4 regions of the Kitasatospora cystarginea genome follow, and region 2 is predicted to be linked to each of the others. Evidence: riboswitches for the same ligand, from Rfam matches in the RefSeq annotation. Region 2 holds a riboswitch; each other region holds the start of a gene.

Region 1 (3,200 bases), on a different contig from region 2:
CCCTCGCAGACCACCACCTCGTACCGGCTGCGCAGATCGGCCAGGCACTCCAGAGCCCGCTCCAGCAGTACGGGCTTGCGCTCGCGGTAGTCCAGCGCGCCCACCTCGGCGACCGGCCTGCCGAGCAGCACCACCTGACTGCGGCCGTCGCCGCCGGGCTTCAGCAGCACGGGGTTCATCGCAGCCTCCGGCTCGATGCGGGCGGCCTGCGCCTGCATCGCCTGGGCGCGGCCGATCTCGGCGCCGTCGGCGGTGACGAAGGAGTTGAGCGACATGTTCTGCGCCTTGAACGGCGCCACCCGCACGCCCTGCCTGGCCAGCCAGCGGCAGATGCCCGCCGTGACCACACTCTTGCCCGCGTCCGAGGTCGTCCCGGCGACCAGCAGTGCCCCGCTCATGCTCCTCCGCTCCACTCAACAGTCCTTCTGCGGCCACTCGTTCCCGGGTTGCCGCTCACGACCGCCCCCGCCGCCAGGTCCACAGCGCCCGCCCGGTCACGGTGACCGCCAGCGCCAACGCCCCGACCCGTCGGGAGAGCTGACACGCCCGCTCGATGTCCGCCACCTCGACCGGCCGCAACTCCCCGCCGAGCACCGGCCGGTGCTCCACCCGCTCGCCGTACCGCAGCGTCCCGCCCAGCCGCACCCCGAGCGCCCCGGCGAAGCACGACTCGGCCTGCCCGGCATTGGGGCTCGGGTGCGCGGAGCCGTCCCGGCGCCAGACCCGCCAGGCGGTCCGCGGCTCGGGCGCGGCGGCCACCGTGAGCAGGGCGGTCAGCCGGGCACCGGGCCAGCCGGCCACGTCGTCCAGCCGGGCCGAGGCCCAGCCGAAGCGCAGATGGCGCGGCGAGCGGTGACCGACCATCGCGTCCAGCGTGTTGACGGCCCGGAAGGCGAGCAGCCCCGGCGTACCGGCCAGCGCACCCCAGGCCAGCGCGTTGACCACGGCGTCGGCGGTGTTCTCGGCCACCGACTCGACGACGGCGCGGGCGATCTGCTGCTCGTCCAGCGTGCTGGGGTCGCGGCCGCACAGGTGCGGCAGCCGCTCCCGGGCGGCGGCCAGATCGCCGGCCCGCAGCGAACGGCCGATCGTCCTGGCCTCCCGGGTGAGCGAGGTACCGCCGAGCACCGTCCAGGTCGCGGCGGCGGCCAGCGCCGCCTGCCCGTACCGGCTGCGCCCGAGCGCCCGCTCGGCGAGGTGCGCCCCGGCCGCGACCGAACCGACGCAGACTGCGGTGTACCCGGCGCCCGCCGCCCGCCGGTCGCGCCAGAGCGCGCGCTCCACCCGCCCGGCGGCGGCACCGAAGACGGCTACCGGATGCCCGCGCCGGGGGTCGGCGAGGACGGCGTCGGCCAGGTAGCCGGCGACACTGCCCAGTGCGAAGGCGGCGGCGCGGTTCAGGCGGGGCACGGTGCGGACACAGCGGCGGAGGCGGACCGCAAGGCGGGCACGGCCGGGTCGAACGGCGGCCGCACAGCGGCCAGGGCAGCCTGCATGGCGTGCGTGTCCTCACTCAGGGTCCGCGCCCTGGATCGACGTACCGGGGGCGAGAGTCTCCTGGCTCCCGGGTCGGACACACCCTCGGGCCTTCCAGCAGCCGGACGACCGGACCGCCGTGACCATGAGTCGAGCGTGCTCCCCGGTGACAGTGGCGGGACCGCGCCGGATTCGCACCGGCTTCCTCTGCATGCCTCCGTTTGGCTGAAAGATCCCACCACGGTCCGCGACCGGGAGTCAACAAACCGCGCGGAGGGCTTGATCACAGCCGTCTCGGCCGTCCACCGCCCACCGCGCGGCACACCGCACGGGGGTGGCGCCGGCTCCGCGGAGCCGCCCGGCTGCCCGCCGCCGCGAAGGCCCGGCCCACCGTCCGCACGGACGGACTACGCCCCGGTGGCAGGCCCGCCGTGCGGAGAGTGGACTGGAAGGTACCGCCCATGAAGGTCACACCGGGGAGCACTATGCGTTGGGGAACCGCCGCCGCCGTGGCGGCCACCGCAGTAGGAGCCGGAGCTGCGGTCATCCTGATCGGCCGCAGGGTGTCCGAGCGCACGGTCCGTCCGCAGCCCGGGAAGCCGGGCCTGGCCGCCACACTGCGGGTGCACGAGGTCGCCGCCGGACACGTCACCCTCACCCGGGCCCCGCAGACCGTACGCGCGGGCCGGTACGCGCTGGAGTGGGCCGGCGGCGGCCACGCGGTGGTCGGCGGGGTGCTGCGCACCGACATCCAGACCGTCACCCGCCGGCTGGAGCGTGCCGACAGCGGAACCCTCACCGTCGGCACCGAGGTCGAGCTGACCCCCCGGGTCCACCTCGGCGATCCGGCCACCGCCCTCGGCCTCGACTTCACCGAGACCGCCGCCCAGGGCGACCTCGGGCTGCTGCCCGCCTGGTACGTCCACGCCATGCGCGGCACCTGGGTGATCCTGGTGCACGGCCCGGGCGCCGACCGCACCCAGGCGCTCCCGGTGCTCCCGGTGCTGAACTCGCTGAAACTGCCGACGCTGACCGTGACCTACCGGGGCGACGCCGACGCCCCGCACCCACCGGACGGACTCGGCCACTTCGGTGAGACAGAGTGGCGGGACGTCGAGGCGGCCGTAGGGCTCGCCCTGGAGAGTGGCGCGGGACGGGTCGTGCTGTACGGCTGGTCGCTGGGCGCGACGATGTGCCTGTTGACCGCCGCCAGGTCCACCCGGCGGGAGTCGGTCGCCGGACTGGTGCTGGACTCCCCGATCCTCGACTGGCAGGAGAGCGTCCGCCGGGAGAGCGTCCGCGCCGGTGTCCCGGGTGTCCTCGCCGAGCTCGGCGCCCTGGCCGCCGAAGGCCGTACCAAGGTGGACCCGGCGGCCCTCGCCCGTCTCGCGGACGGTACTGACCTGCACCTCCCGACCCTGCTGCTGGGCAGCCCGGCCGACGGCATCGCACCGATCGAGGCCGCCCGCCGGCTGGCGCACCGCCGCTGGGACCTGGTGAGCCTGCACGAGGTGCCGGACGCGGAGCACGCCCAGCTCTGGAACGCCGACTCGGACGGCTACGCCGAGGTGCTGAGGCGCTGGCTCACTCCGCTACTCTGAAAACACTGTCACTCTCCGTAGATATTCAATCACATTAGCTGGAAGTGTCGAGGGTCCGGTTCCGGTGCGGATCTGGCGGATGGTCGATCGATTTGTTGGGTGCACGACAGTCAGAACAAGCCA
Region 2 (3,200 bases):
ACCGCGTACCGGTTGCCCCGGCCGACCTCCGCCTGGCGGGCGCGTCCGGTGGCGGTGGCGTCCTCGATCACCTGGACCGTGACACCCTCGCGTTCGAGGTCCTCGGCCTCGGCGGGGGAGACGTACGCCTCGATGCTGATGCTCCGGTCGGCACCGCGGTGGGGACGTCCGCCGACGTCGGGCCGCTTCTCGCGGAGGAGGGTGTGCAGGACGGTCGGATCCGTCGCGGTCACGCGGACCCGGAGAATTCTGTCGCGATCGGACATGGCGACCTCTTCCGGGCGCCGTCGCGGAGTCCGGCTCCGCTGCCGACGACGCCGCGTGTGGGTGACTCCGTATGTTTACGCTGTATCTTCAGCGTGCTCTTCCGTCGTAGAACGAGTCAAGGGGCGCGTCGGGCATCCGACTCAGCAGGCTGTCCAGCCCGGCCAGCAGCTCCTCCTGGTCGTCGTAGTCCGCCAGCAGCGGGACCAGCGCCCGCAGCCTCGGGTACCGGTCGGCGGGCAGGCGGTGCAGGCCCAGGCGCAGCATCGGGTCCGGCTCGTCGGGGTCGTCGATCACCTGGCGCTTGTCGACCAGCAGGCAGCCCAGGTTCCAGGCCACGAACCTCCGGTAGATCATCAGCGAGGTGGCGTGGTCGAAACCGGCCCGGCCGAGCACGGCGAGGAGATGCTCGGTGAGCTGCAGCACCGGGGCGGGGCGGCGGGCCATCGGGACGCTCAGCGGGCGGGTGGCCACCAGCGGCAGGATCTCGGGGTGGACGTGCGCCACCGAGGCGAAGGCGCCGGCGATCCGGCGTAGCTCCGCCCGCCAGGCCCGACCGCCTCCGGCCGCCGCGGTGGCCTCGGCCGAGCTCCGCAGTTGGGTGATCACCTCGGCGAAGTAGGCCTCCACCAGGCCGTCCAGCAGGGCTTCCTTGCCCGGCGTGTAGCGGTAGATGGCCATCGACTCCACGCCCAGATCGGCGGCCAGCCGGCGCATGGTGAGCGCGCCCAGCCCCTCCCGGTCGACCAGCGAGACGGCCGCGGCGAGCACCAGGGGCCGGCTCAGCCGTCCGCGCTTCTCGGGAGTGCCCCGGTCGGGCTCCGCTGCTGCCATCTCCGCCTCCCTCGCCGTGCCCGCGGGGATCGGTCGTCAGCTGACAACAGAAGGATACAAGCTACGCACGGGCCGTCGGGAGGATCGGGCACACCGCAGCTCAGTCCCGGTGGCCCAGCACCCCGTGTGCCAGCACCTCGGCGACGGCGGGGTCGACCAGCCGGTAGCGGATGATCCGCCCGTCGCGCTCGCCGCTGACCAGCCCGGCGGCGCGCAGCAGGCGCAGCGCCTGGGAGACCGCCGGGTCGCGCATGCCGGTGGCGACGGCGAGGTCGGTGACGGCGAGCGGTCCCGTCTCGTGGAGGGCGAGCAGCAGCGAGAGCCGTCCGGGGTCGGCGAGCAGGGCGAAGCGTTCGGCCCAGGACCGGACGTGCTCGGTGTCGCCGATCGCGGCGATCGCCTCGCAGACCCGGTGCCCGTCGATGGTCCTGCGGTCGGCACGGTCGGCGGGGACGAGATGCATGCCAGGCATTCTCGCAGCAGCGGTACCTGTGATACCCGACACCTGCACAGCTGTGCAGGCTTGCAGTGGTGCCGTACGGCCCCCTACCGTTGTGCCCGCCGTGGTGCTCGGGAAGACCGGTGACGGACTCTCAGGAGTCCCAGACCGGAGCGGCCCTCGCCACTGTGATCGGGAAGTACCGGCATCATCCCCGCCCCCGCCAGGGACGGGCGGCCACTGGACGAGAACGCGTCCGGGAAGGCCGGGTGCGGGTGCGTTCGACCCGTCAGCCAGGAGACCGGCCACGGCATCTCACGAACGGATCCACGAGGTGCTGGAGCGTGACCCGCAGATGACCCTGCCCAGAACCGAAGCCGCTCCGGCGGCGGCCCCCGCCCTGCCCGCCTTCCGCTGGAAGCGCGAGGACACCGTGCGGACCGCCGGCCTGATGGCGGTGATCCTGGCCATGCACGTGCTGGCCTTCGGAGTCCTGATCCTCCTGGTGGCGCCGGAGAAGTACCAGGTCGGAACCCAGGTCTACGGGATCGGCCTCGGCGTGACCGCGTACACCCTGGGGATGCGGCACGCCTTCGACGCCGACCACATCGCCGTCATCGACAACACCACCCGCAAGCTGATGGCCGACGGCAAGCGCCCGGTCTCGGTGGGCTTCTGGTTCGCGCTCGGCCACTCCTCGATGGTGGTCATCATGGCGGCGCTGGTGGCCGGCGGTGCCGCGTTGGCCGGGACACTGATGGACGACCAGTCCACGACCCACCAGGTGCTCGGCATGATAGGCACCACCGCCTCAGGGGTGTTCCTCTACCTGATCGCCGCGCTCAACCTGGCCGCGCTGGTGGGGATCGCGAAGGTGTTCCGGGCGATGCGCGCGGGCCAGTACGACGAGCGCGAGCTGGAGGCGCACCTCAACTCGCGCGGTCTGATGAACCGGATCCTCTCCCGGGCCACCCGCTCGATCACCCGGCCCGGCCAGATGTTCCCCGTCGGCATGGTGCTCGGTCTCGGCTTCGACACCGCGACCGAGGTCACCCTGATGGTGATGGCGGGTTCGGGCGCGGCGGCCGGTCTGCCCTGGTACGCCATCGTCTGCCTGCCCCTGCTGTTCGCGGCCGGAATGAGCCTGTTCGACACCCTCGACGGCACCTTCATGAACTTCGCGTACCAGTGGGCGTTCTCCAACCCGGTCCGCAAGGTGTACTACAACTTGACCATCACCGGTCTCTCCATTGCGGTCGCCTTCATCATCGGGACCATCGAACTGGTCGGTGTCCTGCACGAGAAGCTGGACCTCACCGACCCGGTGACCGGCTGGATCGCCGGACTGAGTCTGGACAACGTCGGGTTCGTGATCGTCGGCCTGTTCTTCGTGGTCTGGGTCGCGGCGATCGGCTACTGGCGCTTCGCCAAGGTCGAGCAGCGCTGGTCGTGAACCTGGCCCGGGTCGACCCGCGCCGCGCCGATCCCCGGTCAACGTACAACTCGCCCGGTTTCCAGGTAGGTTGGAGGTCTGCCGTGACCGGGGATCGGGGGATTCGTGCTGCCGGAGACCGAGGCGAAGCCGCACGACTGGCGGATCGAGGGCCGGGAGTACGCCCGGCACGAGGAGCGCCGCGGCCGCCGCTTCGCGTACCAGTCGCTG
Region 3 (3,200 bases), on a different contig from region 2:
CTTCAGCATCCGCCCAGGATGCCGTACGCCCTCGTCCGCCTCCGGGCCCCCGGCCCCACGGCGGCGGCCGTCGACCGCCGGGCCGTGCGCACCGCTCCGCATCCCCGCGCCCCTCCCTCGTCCGTCGCCCCTCCCCTGCCCGCCGTCCGGTGACTTCCGCCCCCGTGGCCGGCCGGGCCGCCGGCCACCGCGGCATCGGCACGCCCCACCCCGCGAGAGGCTGGCAGGATTTCGACGCAATCGGTCGTTTCCGCCACTCGTGACAGCGGCCCGCGCGGACGAGGGTGGAGGACATGACTCCCGAGACCCTCGCGACCTCGCTCGGCCTGATCGGCGCCATCAGCGGCTTCGGACTGCTGGGCTTCCTGATCGGCCGTGAGCTGACCGGCCGCGGCGGCGGGCCCGACCCGGGCGGCGGCTACGGCGGTCCTGATGACGGTCACGACGACCCCAACCACCCTTCGGCCCCGGTTCTTCCCGACCGCCCGTACGGCACCGTGCCAGCCGCCTCCGCCTTCCCCGCCAGCGCGTCCCTGCTCCCCACCGGCGCCCGCCCGGCGAGCCCTCCGTCCGGCGCCACACCCCTCGCCGGCACCCGCCCGCCCGCCACCCTGACTGCCGTGTGCACCCTCCCGTCGGGCACACTGTCCGGATGGGCATCCTCATCCGCCGCGCCCTCGAAGAGGACCTCGAAGCCGCAGGTGAAGTCACGGTCGAGGCGTTCGTGGGCGACGGTCACACCTCGCCGGACAGCGGCTACGTCCAGCTCCTCCGGGACGCCGGGCGCCGCAACGAGGAGGCCGAACTCCTCGTCGCGCTCGACCCGCACACCCGGCAGGTCCTCGGCTGTGTGACCCTCGCGGTCGGCGGCACCGAGTGGGCCGACATCGCCGAGCCGCACGAGGGCGAGCTCCGGATGCTGGCGGTCGGCGCGGCGGCCCGCGGACGCGGCGCCGGAGAGGCCCTGGTCCGCGCCGCGATGGCCCGCTGTCGGGAGCTCCGGCTGGCCGGGATGGCCTTCTCGACCCGCCCGGCGATGAAGGCGGCGCACCGGATCTACGAGCGCCTGGGCTTCGTCCGAACCCCCGACCGGGACTGGACGGCCGCTCCCGGGATCGACCTGATGGTGTACTCGATCACCTTCTGAACACCCCTCCCGCACAACCATGCGGTTGGTCCGCCTGCGACACACGGCACTACATGTGGTGCCGCATCGTCGGACCGCCACAACATGTATGCTCGCTCTCGCTGTCGAAGCAGGGGAACCCGGTGTGAATCCGGGACTGCCCCGCAGCGGTGAGCGGGCGGCTCTCCAGGCCCCCGCAAGTCCGGCTACCTGCCGACGGTGTGCCACACGGCTTCCCCGCAGATGCCTTGCAGCACCGCAGTACGTCCGGGCCTCGCGGGTGGGCCAGGGGGTAGAGAGCGCGCCGGTCTCCGGTCGTGCTGCACCTCCCTGCGCTCATGTCGGTCCGGACGATCCTCATCCGACGCCGCCGCCAGGAGAGAAGCGCCTTGACCATCGCTGCCTCAGTTGCCCTGCCTTCCCAGGGTTCCGCCGCCACCACCCAGACCGACCCCGGTGCGGCACTGCTTCGGCTCCTCACCGACCGCAGCGTGGACCTCCCCCAGGTGGACCCCGGCCACGTCGCCGCCGCCGCGCTGCGCGGCCGCCACGCCGGCTCGGACTTCGCCGAGCTGCGCGGGCTGGCTGTGGAGGCCGCCGCGTCGATGATCGCCGAGGACCCCCAGTACTCGAAGCTGGCCGCCCGCCTGCTCGCCATGGAGATCGCCGACGAGGCGATGAGCCAGGGTGCCGTGTCGTTCTCCGCCTCGATCGCCGTCGGCCACGCCGAGGGGCTGATCGGCGACGCCACCGCCGCCCTGGTCGCCAAGCACGCCGAGGCCTTCGACGCCCTGATCGACCTGTCGGGCGACGACCGCTTCGAGTACTTCGGCCTGCGCACCGTGCAGTCCCGCTACCTGCTGCGCCACCCGATCACCCGCATGGTGATCGAGACCCCGCAGCACTTCCTGCTCCGCGTGGCGGCGGGCCTCGCGGTGGGCGACAGCGAGCAGTCGGTGGCCGAGGTGGCCGAGCTCTACCGGCTGATGAGCCGCCTGGAGTACCTGACCTCCTCCCCGACGCTCTTCAACTCCGGCACCAAGCACCCGCAGATGTCCAGCTGCTACCTGCTGGACTCGCCGCTGGACAACCTGGACTCGATCTACAACCGCTACGCGCAGATCGCCCGGCTGTCCAAGCACGCCGGCGGCATCGGCCTGTCCTACTCCCGGATCCGCTCGCGCGGCAGCCTGATCCGGGGCACCAACGGCAAGTCCAACGGCATCGTCCCGTTCCTGCGCACCCTGGACTCCTCGGTCGCCGCGGTCAACCAGGGCGGCCGTCGCAAGGGCGCGGCCTGCGTCTACCTGGAGACCTGGCACGCTGACATCGAGGAGTTCCTGGAGCTCCGCGACAACACCGGCGAGGAGGCCCGCCGGACCCACAACCTCAACCTGGCGCACTGGATCCCGGACGAGTTCATGCGCCGGGTCAACGCCAACGAGGACTGGTCGCTGTTCTCCCCGGCCGACGTCCCCGAGCTGGTCGACCTGTGGGGCGACGAGTTCGACGCCGCCTACTGCAAGGCCGAGGCCGAGGGCAAGGCCGTCCGCACCATCCCGGCGCAGACCCTGTACGCCCGGATGATGCGCACCCTGGCGCAGACCGGCAACGGCTGGATGACCTTCAAGGACGCCTCCAACCGCGCCGCCAACCAGACCGCGCTGCCCGGCCGCACCGTGCACTCCTCCAACCTCTGCACCGAGATCCTGGAGGTCACCGACGACTCCGAGACCGCGGTCTGCAACCTCGGCTCGGTCAACCTCGGTGCCCACGTGGCCGACGGCGCCAGTGCCGACGACCTCGTGAGCGCGATGGACTGGGAGCGGCTGGACGCCACCGTGCGCACCGCCGTGACCTTCCTCGACCGGGTCATCGACATCAACTTCTACCCGACCACCGAGGCCGGCGCGTCCAACTCCCGCTGGCGGCCGGTGGGTCTGGGCGTGATGGGCCTGCAGGACGTCTTCTTCAAGCTCCGCCTGGACTTCGACTCCACCGAGGCCAAGCACCTCTCCACGCTGATCGCCGAGCGCATCATGCTCACCGCCTACGAGCGCTCCAGCGAGCTGGC
Region 4 (3,200 bases), on a different contig from region 2:
GACCGGCCGCATGATGGGCGCCGAGGAGGTCGAGCGGGCCGGCCTGGTCTCCCGGAGCGTCCCGGCCGACCAGCTGCTGGCCGAGGCACTGGCCACCGCCGAGACGATCGCTGCGATGTCCACCCCGGTGGCGATCATGATGAAAGAGAGCGTCAACCGCGCCTTCGAGACCAGCCTCGCCGAGGGCGTCCGCTTCGAACGCCGGCTCTTCCACGCCACCTTCGCCACCGCAGACCAGAAGGAGGGCATGGCGGCCTTCGCCGAGAAGCGCCCGCCGTCGTTCACCCACCGCTGACCCGCCGCCAGGGCGAGCCGCCCGATGCGGGGACGGCTCGCCGGCACGTCCGAATCCGCGCCGGCACCGCGCGCCGGCCACGAGAGCAGGAGGACAGTCCTCCGGACCCGGGGCACGACCAGCCCGACGAATCAGTCCAGCCTTGCCGCGCACCCCGCTCCCTCGGGGAGGTCCTGACTACCGCCAGGCACTGTAGGGCTGAGCGGGCCGATCGGCTCGGTGGCGTCCTCCCCGCCCCGGGCGGGGTTTCGCCCACCCGGGTCGGGCGGGGGTGGGAGCGCCCCGCGGAGCCGTCGCTAACGGGCCGGGCGGCGGGCCTCGTCGACGGTCACCGTGTCGCCCGTCCGGACGCCGTGCAGGATCTGGGCCAGGACTTCGACGCCGCGGACGACGCGGGGACCGGGACGGTTGAAGTAGGACGGGCCGTCGAGGATCCAGACCCGGTCGTCCCGGACGGCCGGCAGCTCGTCCCAGCCCGGCAGTCCGGTGAGCAGATGGAATTCCCGCTCGGTCCGGGCCGGCGGGAATCCGCAGGGCAGGACCAGCAGGACATCGGGCCGGGCGGAGCGCACCGCGTCCCAGGTGATGGGCTTGGTGTGCTCGCCCGCCTCGGCCAGCAGCGGGGTCCCGCCCGCGATCTCGACCTGCTCGGGCACCCAGTGGCCGGCGGGCCAGAGCGGGTCGAGCCATTCCACCGCGACGACCCGTGGTCGGGGCAGGCCATGCACGGCCGCCGCTACCCGGTCCAGCCGCGCGTGCAGTGCGGCGGCGACGCGGGCGGCGGTGGCCGCGACACCGAGTTCGGCGCCGACGTGTTCCAGGCAGGCGATGACCTCGGGGAGCGTTCGGGGTTCCAGGCTCAGCACGCGCGGGCCGCCGTCCAGGATCCGCACGGCCTCGGTCACTCCGGTGTAGGACACGGCGCACACCTCGCAGAGGTCCTGAGTGAGGACGACGTCGGGCGCGAGGGCGGCCAATTTTTCCACGTCGAGCGTGTAGAGCGACGAGCCCCGGTGGGCCGCGCCGCCGACGGCCTCCGAGATCTCCCGGCTGGTGAGCCGGTCGGCGTCGAACTCGGCAGCCGTCACCACCGGGATCCCCGCGACGGTGGCGGCCGGCCGGTCGCACTCGTGAGTCCGGCCGACCAGGGCCCCACCCAGACCGAGCTCGGCGGCGATGTCGGTCGCAGCAGGCAACAGGGAGACGATCCGCATGCGCCTAGCCTAGAGAGCCCGGGTCCAGGCCGTGGGGAGCACTGCGGCAGGGGTCGGTCGACGAGTACGGCGAGGTCCCGGACGGAGCACGGGCGGATGAGGGAGGATCCGACGCCGTCTCAATATGTGGGCGATTGAGTGATTCTCCAGCCGGATGCTGGCGGATTGGCTCTAGGCTGGCCGGTGCAGCTGGTTCGCCCTGTCCGCCAGGCAGGGTGTCGTAAGAGGGAACCCGGTGGGAATCCGGGACTGCCCCGCAGCGGTGAGTGGGAACGACCGCCGTCATACGCACTGGGCCCGGGTCGGGTTTGGGAAGCGACGGCCAGTAGGTGTCCGCCCTTCACGGGTGGGTGTGTCCGCGAGTCCGAAGACCTGCCCGCTGCCCGCCCGCGGACGATCCGCGTGTGGACATCCGGTGACCTCGAGGGCGGGTCGGCGACCATACCAGGCGGATCAGGTACGCGCGTCCACGGCGGCCGCCGCCCGGTTCGTCATCCCTTCGCGTTCTCGTGCCGTCGCCGGGCACTTGAGGAGACAGACTCGCGAAGGAGAGTCCCTTGACCACGAAGTCCGCAGCCGCGGCAATCGCGACCGTGTACGGCTACCCCCGCCAGGGCGGGGGCCGGGAGCTCAAGAAGGCGATCGAGGGCTACTGGAAGGGCGCGGTCACCGCCGACGCTCTACTGGCCACCGCCGCCGACCTGCGCCGGGGGAACTGGCAGCAGCTCGCCGACTCCGGCATCGAGGAGGTCCCCACCGGGGACTTCTCGCTCTACGACCATGTTCTGGACACCACGGTAGCCGTCGGCGCGATCCCGGCCCGCCACCGCGCCGCCGTCGACGCCGACCCGCTTGACGGTTACTTCGCGATGGCACGCGGCACCCAGGAGGTGGCGCCACTGGAGATGACCAAGTGGTTCGACACCAACTACCACTACCTGGTGCCCGAACTCGGCCCCGACACCGCCTTCACCGCGAACCCGGCCAAGGCCGCCGGCGAACTGGCCGAGGCCCTGGCGCTCGGCCACGAGGCCCGCCCGGTGCTGGTCGGCCCGGTCACCTACCTGCTGCTGGCCAAGCCCGCGCCCGGTGTCGCCGCCGACTTCGAGCCGCTCACCCTGCTGGACCGGCTGCTGCCCGTCTACGCCGAGCTGCTGGCCGACCTGCGCGCCGCCGGCGCCGCCCGGGGTGCAGCTGGACGAGCCCGCGCTCGTCCAGGACCGCACCCCCGCCGAGCTCAACGCCGCCGCCCGCGCCTACCGCGACCTCGGCGCCCTCACCGACCGGCCCAAGCTCCTGGTCGCGAGCTACTTCGACCGCCTCGGCGAGGCCTTGCCGGTGCTGGCCAAGGCCCCAGTCGAGGGCCTGGCGCTGGACTTCACGGGATCTGCCGCCGCCAACCTCGACGATCTCGCCGCCGCCGGCGGCCTGCCCGGCAAGCGGCTGGTCGCCGGGGTGGTCGACGGCCGCAACATCTGGATCAACGACCTGGAGAAGTCGCTCGCCACCCTGGCGACCCTCCTCGGCCTCGCGGACACGGTCGACGTGGCGCCGTCCAGCTCGCTGCTGCACGTGCCCATCGACGCCACCATCGAGCGCGACATCGACCCGCAGATCGTCCGCTGGCTCGCGTTCGCCAAGCAGAAGTCGGCTGAGGTGGCGCTGCTGGCCCGGGGCCTGCGCGAGGGCGC

The links. A riboswitch is a leader RNA that binds a small molecule or an ion and turns the genes downstream of it on or off. The one in region 2 is predicted to bind cobalamin.
Region 1: another riboswitch for cobalamin. It lies ahead of ABD369_RS07025 (cobalamin biosynthesis protein); the one in region 2 lies ahead of nicT (Nickel transporter NicT).
Region 3: another riboswitch for cobalamin. It lies ahead of ABD369_RS22545 (ribonucleoside-diphosphate reductase subunit alpha); the one in region 2 lies ahead of nicT (Nickel transporter NicT).
Region 4: another riboswitch for cobalamin. It lies ahead of metE (5-methyltetrahydropteroyltriglutamate--homocysteine S-methyltransferase); the one in region 2 lies ahead of nicT (Nickel transporter NicT).

The regions. Positions count from the first base shown of each region.
Region 1 is NZ_BAAATR010000004.1:289,381-292,580, forward strand. Features, by position in the region: gene ABD369_RS07020 (cobyric acid synthase) at 1-398, opposite strand, end outside; gene ABD369_RS07025 (cobalamin biosynthesis protein) at 454-1,410, opposite strand; cobalamin riboswitch at 1,529-1,710, opposite strand; gene ABD369_RS07030 (alpha/beta hydrolase family protein) at 1,962-3,077, shown strand.
Region 2 is NZ_BAAATR010000013.1:92,983-96,182, forward strand. Features, by position in the region: gene ABD369_RS16740 (hypothetical protein) at 1-266, opposite strand, end outside; gene ABD369_RS16745 (TetR/AcrR family transcriptional regulator) at 355-1,098, opposite strand; gene ABD369_RS16750 (ArsR/SmtB family transcription factor) at 1,199-1,561, opposite strand; cobalamin riboswitch at 1,646-1,861, shown strand; gene nicT (Nickel transporter NicT) at 1,893-2,990, shown strand; gene ABD369_RS16760 (isochorismatase family protein) at 3,096-3,200, shown strand, end outside.
Region 3 is NZ_BAAATR010000021.1:33,120-36,319, forward strand. Features, by position in the region: gene ABD369_RS22535 (helix-turn-helix domain-containing protein) at 1-9, opposite strand, end outside; gene ABD369_RS22540 (GNAT family N-acetyltransferase) at 653-1,147, shown strand; cobalamin riboswitch at 1,201-1,358, shown strand; gene ABD369_RS22545 (ribonucleoside-diphosphate reductase subunit alpha) at 1,516-3,200, shown strand, end outside.
Region 4 is NZ_BAAATR010000007.1:74,458-77,657, reverse strand. Features, by position in the region: partial or broken gene ABD369_RS10495 (enoyl-CoA hydratase-related protein) at 1-295, shown strand, start outside; gene ABD369_RS10490 (cobalamin-binding protein) at 592-1,509, opposite strand; cobalamin riboswitch at 1,696-1,891, shown strand; partial or broken gene metE (5-methyltetrahydropteroyltriglutamate--homocysteine S-methyltransferase) at 2,067-3,200, shown strand, end outside.